2 regions of the Serratia sp. Sp408 genome follow, and region 1 is predicted to be linked to the other one. Evidence: predicted binding sites of a transcription regulator. Region 1 holds the regulator's gene; the other holds the start of a gene.
The links. The regulator PhoB, encoded in region 1, activates phosphate uptake and scavenging genes when phosphate is short. The targets are predictions, from matches to a motif close to CTGTCATAAAACTGNCNNAT.

Region 1 (3,423 bases):
ACGGCTGAGCTTCACCACAGCGACGGGTAGCGGAGAAAATCTGATCGAGTTGGCGCAGGTTAAGGCCGCGTAGCGGGTTGTCCTGATGCACCAGGACCACCAGCGCATCCACCGCTACCGGCACCGCCAGTGGCGCGTAGCCGTAACGATGTTCGAAGGCTGCCAGCTCGGCTGCCTTCATCGGCCGACTCATCGGCCCCAGCTGCGCGGCCCCGGCAGCCAACGCCGTCGGCGCGGTCGAAGACCCGGCCGCCTGTATCTGCAGATTAACGTTGGGATAGTGTTGACTGAAATCCTGCCCCCACAGCGCCATCAGATTGGCCAGCGTATCTGAGCCGACGCTGGACAGGTTGCCCGCCAGCATGCCGCCCGGCTGCGCCGACACGCCCTGGCTAAACAGTAGCGCCAGGCAGAGCCACACTCCTCGGGACAATCGCATCACTTCGCCTCACGCGTTAATGTTTCAGCGCATTCTCTGACAAAGCCGCAGGAACAATCAACCGGTTAGGCAAGGTAAAAATGAAACGTGTGCCGAGACCCGGTTCACTGAGCACTTCCAGCCGCGCATCGTGGTGACCCAGCGCGTGTTTGACGATCGCCAGCCCCAACCCGCTGCCGCCGGTCTGGCGGGAACGCGCCTTGTCGACGCGATAGAAACGTTCGGTCAGCCGCGGGATGTGCTCGGCGGCAATCCCCGGCCCGTTATCGCTGACCTGGAACTGCGCGCCATGCGGCGTCTGTTGCCAGCTGACTTCGATATGGGTGCCGGTCGGCGTGTGATTTACCGCGTTGTACACCAGGTTGGATACCGCGCTTCGCAGTTGATCCTCGTTGCCAAACACCTTCAATCCGTCATTCACCCGGAAGGTAATCTGGTGATTACCTCCGCTCAGCGACTGGGCCTCGCGCTGCAACACCCGCAGCATCAACGGCACGTCGACCTTTTCGTTCATATCAACGATCGGCGCCGCCTCGATGCGCGAAAGCGTCAGCAACTGTTTCACCAGCCCGTCCATGCGCCGGGTCTGCTCCTGCATGGTACTCAGCGCCTTGCTGCGCAGCGAGCCGTCCATTTCCTGGTCGCTCATCATTTCCAGATAGCCTTGCAGCACGGTTAACGGCGTGCGCAATTCGTGGCTGACGTTGGCAAAGAAGTTGCGTCGGGCGCCTTCGAGCTGACGCATCTGGGTAACATCGCGGGCAACCATTAACAGCTGCCCTTCCGAATAGGGCATGACGCGAAACTCAACGTAATGTTCATTATTGAGTTGCAGCGTCAGCGGGCGCGAGAATTCCTGCTGTTGCAAATAGCTGCTGAATTCAGGATAACGCAGCAGGTTGAGAATATGCTGGCCATTGTCTTCCGGCCAGCGGAAGCCCAGCAAATGCTGAGCCAGTCCGTTGCACCAGAAGATATTCCCCTCTTCGGTGGTCATGACTACCGCGTCGGGCAACGACTCAGCACCGCTGCGAAAACGCTTGATCAGCAAGGCCAGTTCACGCCGACGCCGACGGTTGCGTTGCTGCATCTGGTAAAGGCCATAGAACAGCGGCTCCCAGCTCCAACGTCCGGGCGGCGGCGTCATGCTGCGATCCACCCATAGCCAGTGCGAAAGCTTGAGCTGGTTATAGAAGTTCCACATCAGCGCGGCCAGTACCGCCGTCAGCAGCCACCAGGACAGATACCCGAAAATCAGGCCCAGCAACAGCGCGGGCAAACAGAAAAGGGCCAGCTCCAAAGCCAGCCTCTTCCAGGAAAGGCGTTCTAGCACGTTATGTTCTCCAGCACGGCGCGTTTAATAGCGCGTTGAGAACCGGTAACCGGTGCCCCGAACGGTTTGAACCATCTTGTCATGACCACTGGTCTCCAGCGCCTTTCGCAGCCGGCGGATATGCACGTCAACGGTACGATCTTCCACATAAACGTTAGTGCCCCAGACGTGATTAAGCAACTGCTCGCGGCTATAAACACGCTCTGGATGGGTCATAAAGAAATGCAGCAGCTTGAACTCGGTGGGCCCCATATCCAGAGCCAGTTCGTTGGCCATCACCCGGTGTGAAGAAGGATCCAGGCTCAGGCCCTGCATTTCGATCACCTCTTCTACCGCCATCGGCGATATGCGACGCATGACCGCCTTGATACGCGCCACCAGCTCCTTGGGGGAAAACGGTTTGGTAATGTAGTCATCAGCCCCCACTTCCAGGCCGCGCACCCGATCTTCTTCTTCGCCGCGCGCGGTCAGCATCATTACCGGAATGTCACGGGTCAGCGCTTCGCGCTTCATATGCTTGATAAATTGAATGCCGGAGCCGCCAGGCAGCATCCAGTCGAGTAACACCAAATCAGGGAACGGCTCAGACAGGCGCGTCACGGCGCTGTCATAATCCTCGGCTTCCAACGGTTGGTAACCATTCTGTTCCAACACAAAGCACACCATCTCACGGATCGGCGCTTCATCTTCCACCACCAGTATGCGTCTTGCCATCGTCAATCCTGCCAATGTGTTAGCGATCACAATTTGATTGCGGGCGCCATTATGCGTCAGTTTTGTGACAGATTTATGAAATAAACCGCGTTGCAAAAGTCACTTTATGAATGCCATTAAGCATAGCGACAAATTCGAGCGTGCAGAAAAACCCTTTTTTGTTTCCCTGCCCTTATAATCATCGCAACATTTTTTACGCTACGGTAGAAACATGCGCCTGATACACACCTCCGACTGGCATCTTGGCCAACACTTCTTCACCAAAAGCCGCGCCGCCGAACATCAGGCATTTTTGCGCTGGCTGATTGAACAGATCGACCAACAGCAGGTAGACGCGCTGATCGTTGCCGGCGACCTGTTCGATACCGGTTCACCGCCGAGCTACGCGCGCGAGCTGTATAACCGTTTCGTGGTGGAACTGCAGCGCACCGGCTGCCAATTGGTGGTGCTGGGTGGCAATCATGATTCCGTGGCGACGCTGAACGAATCGCGTGAATTATTATCCTGCTTGAATACCACCGTGATCGCCAATGCACAGAGCGAACTCGACCGGCAGATCGTGATACTGAATCAACGTGACGGCCGCCCCGGCGCGGTGCTGTGCGCGATTCCCTTTTTACGCCCACGCGATCTGCTGCTCAGCCGGGCCGGTGAATCCGGCAGCCAGAAACAGGCGGCGTTGCAAGAAGCGATTGCCGAGCATTATCAAACGCTGTATCAGGCCGCCTGTACGCGCCGTGATGCGCTCGGTGGCGCATTGCCGATCGTCGCCACCGGCCACCTGACTACCGTTGGCGTGACCAGCTCCGATTCGGTGCGCGATATTTATATCGGCACGCTCGACGCCTTTCCGGCGCAGGCCTTCCCACCTGCGGATTATATCGCACTTGGCCATATTCACCGCGCGCAAATGGTGGCGAAGAGCGAACACATCCGC
Region 2 (3,423 bases), on a different contig from region 1:
CAGCGTGGCGACCTGCGCCGCCCCCATCAGGCTGTAAGGATGTTGCGGCGCCTGCTGCGCCAACGCCGGCAGTGCTTCCAGCGGTGCCGCCACCGGCGTACCGTCCGGCAGTTGCGCCAACAGATCCAGCGAACCAGAGGAAAAATATAGCGCGCTCTGACCCGAGCTGACCACCACGCAGCGCTTACCGCTTTCGGCCAGGCCAACGGCACAGCTTAAGCCAGCCAGACCACCACCGATCACAACCACATCAAATTGCATCGTCCGCCTCCTGCTTAGCGTCGCCGCGTGCGTCCAGTCCGCATAATCCCTGATAGACCCAGCCGGTGAACTCGCTTTCACGCAGCGCATCGCCCCAGGCTATGGGTTGCACCCCTTTCCAACGCTCATTGAGGAAATGCGATAACTGGGTGAGCGATTGCTGCGGCGTGGTGACGTTGAAACGCGTCAGTAATCCCGCGGCACGACAGGCGCACAGTTCGCCCTGACAGGTCCCCATACCGACGCGGGTACGGCGGCGCAGATCGACCAGATTGTTCACCGTCAGCGAATCGACCGCATAGCGCACTTCGCCGGCGGTCACCGCTTCGCATTCACAGACCAGACTGTTGGCCAGCCGGTCGCCGGCCGGTACCTGGCTGGCGCGATCGCCATGTCGATAGACAGCCGAGCCGCGAATACTCGCCGGCAGCGCCACCACGCGGCGAACGGTTTCCTCTGCCGACTGGCGCGAGCCGGGCAGCGCATCCTGTGCGGTGGTACAGGGGGGAGCAACGCCCAGTTTTTTGCACACCGCGTCGGTGGCCCACTCCGCCATCAGCCGGTAGGTCATCAGCTTGCCGCCGGTAATGGTAATAAAACCCTCCAGACCGTCGCGGGCGGCATGATCCAGCAGCACGATACCGCGACTGACGTTGCGGCCCGACGGATCGTCGTCGCTGGCCACCAGCGGTCGCACGCCGGCATAGGCGCGTAAAATGCGGGTTTGTGCCAGCGTCGGCGCCAGCAGTGCCCCTTCACGCAGCAGGATGTCCACTTCCTGTGGCGTCACCGCCATGTTGTCTATCTGATCGTAATCGATGTGGGTTGAGGTGGTGCCAATCAGCGAAATGGTATCACCCGGCACCAGGATGTCGGCGTCTGCCGGCTTGCGGCAGCGGTTGATCACCATGTTGTTGATGCGATGGCCCAGGATCAGCAAGGCGCCCTTGGCCGGGAACATGCGCACGCGCAGATCGGCGTACTCGGCAATTTGCTGGCCCCAGATTCCGGCGGCGTTAACCACCACCTCGGCGCGAATTTCATACTGCCGACGATTTTTATGGTCGTAAACGCGCACGCCGTTAACGCGATCGCCCATGCGCAGTAAGCCGATCACCTGATGATAGGTCAGGATCTGTGCGCCATGCTCGCGCGCATCCAGCATATTGGCGGCGGTCAGGCGAAACGGGTCAACGGTGCCATCCGGCACTTTCACCGCGCCGATCAGCGCCGGATTAGCGGCCGGTTCCAGGCGCAGCGCTTCACCAGGGTCAATGGCTTCGGCGTTTATCCCGGCGCGTTGACAGGCGGCGATAAACGTCTGCTGATAGGTCAGCGAATCCTGCGGCAAGGTGATGAACAGACCGTTGCTGGGTTCAATACAGTGGTGGGCGATACGTTTGAGAATGCGGTTTTCCTCGATGCATTCACGCGCCGACTCACCGTCGGTAACCGCGTAGCGCGCCCCGCTGTGCAGCAGTCCATGATTTCGCCCGGTCGCGCCGGTGGCAATATCATGGCGCTCCAGCAATAGGCAGCGCAGGCCGCGGCGCGCGCAGTCGCGAGCGATCCCTGCGCCGGTAGCGCCGCCGCCGATAATGATCACATCCGTTTCGCTCACCGCTGAACTGTTGCTCATCCACCCTTCCCCAGATTGCCGGTTTGGCGCTATTGAGCCACAGTCAGTGCGGTCTTTGTTTGATAAGGAACAATAACGAACCTAAAACGAAAGAAAAATGTCCATAAAAAACCATGATTGTGATCATCATCACGACTTTTTTAGGTTTTTCTATTTCATAACGTTAACGAATCGCTCAAAATCCGCCGCAGTTTCATAAAAGTGTAACAATTGCGCCATGCATCACAGAGCCATCCAGGGGTTTTGACTAGCATGACGTTCGTTATGGAACAAAAAACGACACATTGATATCCGCTCAATCATCCCGCCATCTTTTCTGCCCGGGATGCAATAAACGATAAAGCCATCGGAGGCGTTCATGTTGAGTATTTTCAAGCCAGCTGCACACATTTCCCGTGTGCCGCTCGATAAGGTAGATCCGCTCTACCGCAAATTGCGCTGGCAAATTTTTCTGGGGATCTTCTTCGGCTACGCCGCATACTATCTGGTGCGTAAAAACTTTACCCTGGCGATGCCTTATCTGATCGATCAGGGCTTCAGCCGTGGCGATCTGGGCTTCGCACTGTCCGGTATTTCCATTGCCTACGGTTTTTCCAAGTTCATCATGGGTTCGGTTTCCGACCGCTCCAACCCACGGGTGTTCCTGCCGGCCGGCCTGATTCTGGCCGCTGCCGTGATGCTGTTCATGGGCTTCGTGCCCTGGGCGACCTCAAGCATTGCCGTGATGTTCGTGCTGCTGTTCCTCTGTGGCTGGTTCCAGGGCATGGGGTGGCCGCCGTGTGGCCGTACCATGGTGCACTGGTGGTCGCAAAAAGAACGCGGCAGTATCGTTTCGGTGTGGAACTGCGCCCATAACGTTGGCGGGGGCTTGCCACCGTTGCTGTTCCTGCTGGGGATGGCCTGGTTCAACGACTGGCACGCTGCGCTGTACATGCCGGCCTTCGGTGCGATTCTGGTGGCCTTGATCGCCTTTGCGCTGATGCGTGATACGCCGCAGTCCTGTGGGCTGCCGCCGATCGAAGAGTACAAAAACGACTACCCGGACGACTATTCGGAAAAAGCGGAAGAAGAGCTGACCGCCAAGCAAATCTTCATGCAGTATATTTTGCCGAACAAACTGCTGTGGTACATCGCCGTCGCCAACGTGTTCGTGTATCTGCTGCGTTACGGCATTCTGGACTGGTCGCCGACCTACCTGAAGGAAGTGAAGCACTTCGCGCTGGATAAATCGTCCTGGGCCTACTTCCTGTATGAATACGCCGGTATTCCGGGCACGCTGCTGTGCGGCTGGATGTCGGACAAGGTGTTCAAGGGTAATCGCGGCGCTACCGGCGTGTTCTTTATGACACTGGTGACCATCGCCACCATCATTTACTGGCTCAATCCGGTCGGCAACCCAGGCATCGATATGGCATGCATGATCACCATCGGCTTCCTGATCTATGGCCCGGTGATGCTGATTGGCCTGCACGCGCTGGAGCTGGCACCGAAAAAAGCCGCCGGCACCGCCGCTGGCTTCACTG

Region 2: glpT (glycerol-3-phosphate transporter) is a predicted target of PhoB. The motif match lies at 2,091-2,110, and genes of this name have one in related genera.

The regions. Positions count from the first base shown of each region.
Region 1 covers NZ_JBXUFT010000001.1:149,247-152,669, reverse strand. The annotation lists gene AC2AXP_RS00780 (PstS family phosphate ABC transporter substrate-binding protein) at 1-439, opposite strand, end outside; gene phoR (phosphate regulon sensor histidine kinase PhoR) at 456-1,772, opposite strand; gene phoB (phosphate response regulator transcription factor PhoB) at 1,797-2,486, opposite strand; gene sbcD (exonuclease subunit SbcD) at 2,698-3,423, shown strand, end outside.
Region 2 covers NZ_JBXUFT010000003.1:88,588-92,010, forward strand. The annotation lists gene glpB (glycerol-3-phosphate dehydrogenase subunit GlpB) at 1-261, opposite strand, end outside; gene glpA (anaerobic glycerol-3-phosphate dehydrogenase subunit A) at 251-1,900, opposite strand; gene glpT (glycerol-3-phosphate transporter) at 2,259-3,423, shown strand, end outside.